DNA from 2 places in the Eoetvoesiella sp. genome. Region 1 is predicted to be linked to the other one. Evidence: riboswitches for the same ligand, from Rfam matches in the RefSeq annotation. Region 1 holds a riboswitch; the other holds the start of a gene.

Region 1 (2,390 bases):
TCGGTTCCGCGTATTTCAATCTGATTGATGCAGCACGGGCTTTGGGCCAGGCGCCAATAAGCGCAAAGCGGTTGATCCAGAAGCTGAAGCAGCAGCGCGCGATTGACGCTGTCGTGTCCTATCAGCATCACCACGTCCGAAGGGGCGGGGTGGCGCTGCAGGACTTCGCGCAGTCCATCGGCGGTTCGCGCCACGAGATCCTGCAAGGACTCGCCATCTGGAAAACGGACGTGCTGCGGCCTTTCGCGCCAATTCGAATACAGCTCGGGCCAGCGTTCCCGCACGGCATCGTGGGTAAGTCCCTGCCATTGTCCGTAGTCCAGGTCGTGCAGGCCGTCGAGCGCCTGCGATTCGATTTCCAATACCTGGGCTATCGGGGCTCCTGTCTGGATGCAGCGCCCCATGGGGCTGGTATAAAGCGCCGCCGATGCGTGGCGCTTGGCAATCCGGTAGGCCAGGGCTTGTGCCTGCAGCATGCCCAGAGGGCTGAGCGGCAGTTCGGCGCGGCCGCGAAAACGCGGAGGATCGATGCCTTCGACATGTCCGTGCCTCATGAGAATCAAAGTCGTCATTCGTGGTGCCTCGTCAGGTTATGGCAATTTGCGGCAGCCGCGCAGCGGGACGCGATGCGCGCGGGCGGCTCTTACAGGGACTGTCCTATGGCGCCGAACTCCACAGGCGTCTTGGCGTAGAAAAGATGCAGGGACGGCTCTTCGTCCAGGCACGCCATGATGGCGTCGCATTCGGATGCGGATACCACCATGGTGATTTCCATGGGCTGGTCGGCCAAGTCGAAAAAGCGCGCCGAGTGGAGCCGGTGATGGCCGCCGATGCCTTCCTGGGCAGCCGTCACGGTCGCTCCGCGGATCTGCATGGACTGGGCGAGCTCGAGCAGCCATTGATGCAACGGGCGGTGATTGTGGGATCGGTCTTGCTGGGTGAAGAAGGTCAGCATGTATCCTGTCATGGTGTTGTTTCCTTTGTTCAGCGGCTGGAGAAGTACTGCACGAACGCGATGCCCAGCAGTGTCAGGCTGATGGAGCCGATTATGTGCACGCCCAGTTCGAGCGCGGCGCTGGCGAGTTCCCGATTTTGTATGAGGCTGCTCACTTCCAGTGAAAAAGTGGAAAAAGTCGTCAGCCCCCCCATAAAACCTGTAATGACAAACAGGCGCCATTCGGCGGGCAGGCTGGCATGGGCCTTGAAGAACTCGCTGGCTACGCCTATGAGCAGGCCGCCGATCAGGTTGGCGGCCAGGGTGCCCAGCGGAAGGGTAGGCAAAATCGAGTTCAGCCCCAAGCCCAGCAGCCAGCGCAGCAGCGCGCCGATTCCCGCGCCCAGCGCGATGACGATGATTGCGCTTGGCATGGCTTAGTGTGCTGTTTGGCCGGGGACGTCGAAAGGCTCGTGGGGGCAGTGCAGTGATGGAGGCGGCGCAGGTGCGCGCAGTGTGGAGAAGTGGCGGTTTTTTTTCATGGTGGCCGGAGATATTGCGTTGAGGCGAAGGCCTGAACGAAGAAGCGCTGACTGACGCAAACCCACCCGCCTCTTGATCAGGAACGAGTAGGCATCATCAGCCAGCGCATGCCGGCGGTTCTAAACGCGGAGGAATGCCATCTCCGCAGTACAGTTTATCAATCGAGTCCGCCACATGCAATGTCCGTGACGGATTGCACGATTATCCTAGCTTGCTCAATTGAGCCCGTACCTTGGCCAGGGTCTCGCCGAACTGGGCCACGCGGGCTTTTTCCTGCTCGACCACGGCCGCCGGGGCGCGCTCGACGAAGCTGGCGTTCGACAGTTTGCCGTTCGCCTTGGCGATTTCTCCTTCGAGGCGTTCGATTTCCTTACCCAGGCGGGCACGTTCGGCCTCGACGTCGATTTCGACGTGCAGCATGAGTTCGGTCGTACCCACGATTTGCACCGGCGCGCCGACGTCGGGCAGGCTGTCCACGATTTGAACTTCGCTCAGCTTGGCCAGGGCGGCCAGGTAGGCGCTATGGCGCTGCAGCGCCGCCGCATCGCCGCGGGCGATCAGGGGCACGCGCTGGGCCGGCGACAGGTTCATTTCGCCGCGCAGGGCGCGCACGGCTTCGACCTGGGCCTTGAGCTCGGCGACCTGGGCTTCTGCCTCGAGGTCGAGCAGCTCGGGGTTGGCCACCGGGTAGGGCTGGATGCACAGGCTGGTCTGTTCGTCGGCGCGCCGCTTGCCGGCGTCCAGGGCGACTTTTTGCCAGAGCTCTTCGGTGATGAACGGGATGATGGGGTGGGCCAGCCGCAGCAGGGTTTCCAGCACGCGGATCAGCGTGCGGCGGGTGCCCAGCTGCTGCGCCGCGCTGCCGTGCTGGATCTGCACCTTCGCCAGCTCCAGGTACCAGTCGCAGTATTCG
Region 2 (2,390 bases), on a different contig from region 1:
ATCCACACCTGCCGGCCCGCCGCCGCGATATCGGCATGGGCCGCGCCAAGCTGCGCAACCGGCTGCAGATGCCGGGGCGGCTGCCCTGGCTCCAGTTGCCCGTACCAGATGGTCGGAGCATTGTCCTTGGCGGAAAACCAGACAGCGTGGCGCACGCCATCGGCCCCCACTGCCAGGCCCGGCCCTTGGTGCGGACATGCTTCGACGTGCCATTGTGTATAGGTGGCGCGGGCCGGCTCGTCCACGACGGCGCCGCCGCGCAACAACGCATAGGTATGGTCGCGGATGTTGCCGGGATAGTCGGCGCGCCAGAAGGCGGCAACACCGCCGTTCGGCGCTTCCGACAACGCAATGCGGCAGCAGTCGCAGCTATGGTCGACCAGCTTGTGCTCTGGGCCGAAGCTCTTGCCATGGTCGTTCGACCAGGCGTAGTAGACCGCCGTGCCAAGGTAATCCTTTCCTTGCGAACGGGCCGCCTCGAAATCGCGCCGGTCTATCCAGGCGATCAGGATGCGCCCCTTGGCATCCACCTTCATCGCATCCAGGCGATGCGTGATTTCGGCGCCGTCGCGATGCACCCGGAAGGGCTTGGAAAAATGCTTGCCACCGTCCACCGAGCGGGTGAAGAACACATAGCCCGTGTAGGGCTTGGGCAGCGACTCGGTCCAGCTGATGTAGATTTCCCCGCTTTTGCCAAGCGCGATCTTGGGCTTGTCCTCGCCCATGGTGAAAATCGGCATCGCCTGGGCATTGACCATGACGGGCGCGCTCAGCGTGCGGCCCAGGTCATCCGAGTGGCGCAGCACCAGATGGCCGGCCTTCGCGCCGACCACCCACAGCCGGCCGTCGGGCCCGAAAGCGGCGCTCGTGGCCACCCCCGATTCCATGTTGTGGCCGCCCATGTGCATGCCATCGTGGGCAAAAACGCCCCACGGCATCGCCACAAGGGCCAATATCCATAATAAACGTGACAGTCTGCTCATTTCATTACCTCTATCGGGAGAATACCATCGACGGCCCCTTCCCGCTCTGGCCCGGACAGGCGCCACAAGCTGGCCCGCCACCCGGCGGCCGGTGCCATGAAGCCCAGGAAACCCGTTGGGGCCGATGGTCAACTCCTCGATAACCCGCTAGAATGAAGACAGGAGATGGCATTCCTCCCACGCTAACCGCCCGATTCCGGGTTGATGATGCCTACGCTAACCTCGGCAGCCGAGGCCCGTAGGCATTTTTGCAAGCCCTCGCTGCCGCCAACTGACTCAGTCGGGGCACGCAATGGCGAATCCAAACTCCTTTTCAGTTCGGCAGTTCCTTTCCAACGAACAACAACCCAGGCCAGCGGGCTGCGCGCCCGGCACAGAGCCGGCGTTCAGCGTTCTGTTCACCGACGGACAGCGCAGCGTTCGCCTCTCGAAGAACACACCGCCCCAACCCGGCTATTTCGTCGACCTGAACCTAGATCAGGCCATCGACGCCATCATCGCAGCCCGCCAGGAATACAACCTCGCGGGCATTTTTCGGAGCCCGCTGTGCGTCGAGGACGACGTCGAGTATCGCCATGAAGTGTTCCGCGACCTCGAAGAACAGCCCTTGCTGCGCGCGCTCCAGGCTTTCGCCGCGGAAATGCGCAAGATGCGCGAACACCTCGTGCAGGCCGAGAAGCTTCATTATCCCTATCAGGAAAAACGCTGGCACATCGAAGCGGTCATGATCTATTGCACGGCCGTAGGCGCCCTGAACCTCGCCTTGACGGCCAGCACCGCAAAATCCCGGGCCATCGGGCTCGAGCTGCGCAAATACGTGTCCGCCTATGTGGACTCAAAAGAATTCACGACGCTCTTCGACAATGCGCGCGCCTTGCTGTCCGAGCTGGACGCCATTGCCTACAGCATTCATATTTCAGGCGACACCTTGAGCGTGTGCCACTACGACGGCGAGCCCGACTACAGCGCAGTCATCGAAGAAGCCTTCCGGAAATTCCGGCAGGGCGCGGTGCACGACCATCGCATCCAGTTTCACGAGTATCCGGACATGAACGGCATAGAAGCGAAAGTGCTGGAATTCGTCGCATTGCTCAATCCCGAGATTTTCCGCAGGCTCGACGAACTTCGGGAGCAAAGCAAGAGTTACCTGGATCCGACCATTGCCGAATTCGACCGGGAGATCCAGTTCTATCTGGCGTACCTGGAGCATATGGCGCTATTCAGCCAGGCCGGCCGCTCTTTCTGCTATCCGCGCATCAGCGATTCGGACAAGCATGTATACGCCAAAGATTGTTTCGACATCGCCCTTGGCAAGAAGCTGCTTTCCATGAACAAGAAGATCGTATGCAACGATTTCGAACTCAAGGACGGCGAACGCATGATCGTCGTCAGCGGGCCGAATCAAGG

The links. Region 1 has a riboswitch for fluoride ahead of crcB (fluoride efflux transporter CrcB). Riboswitches for the same ligand answer to the same signal wherever they lie in the genome.
Region 2: another riboswitch for fluoride. It lies ahead of VNT00_RS15995 (MutS-related protein); the one in region 1 lies ahead of crcB (fluoride efflux transporter CrcB).

Annotation. Positions count from the first base shown of each region.
Region 1 covers NZ_DATMGA010000035.1:49,320-51,709, reverse strand. The annotation lists gene VNT00_RS10320 (histidine phosphatase family protein) at 1-572, opposite strand, end outside; gene VNT00_RS10315 (DUF190 domain-containing protein) at 644-967, opposite strand; gene crcB (fluoride efflux transporter CrcB) at 985-1,368, opposite strand; fluoride riboswitch at 1,558-1,630, opposite strand; gene VNT00_RS10305 (valine--tRNA ligase) at 1,679-2,390, opposite strand, start outside.
Region 2 covers NZ_DATMGA010000066.1:220,228-222,617, forward strand. The annotation lists gene VNT00_RS15990 (sialidase family protein) at 1-983, opposite strand, end outside; fluoride riboswitch at 1,136-1,204, shown strand; gene VNT00_RS15995 (MutS-related protein) at 1,276-2,390, shown strand, end outside.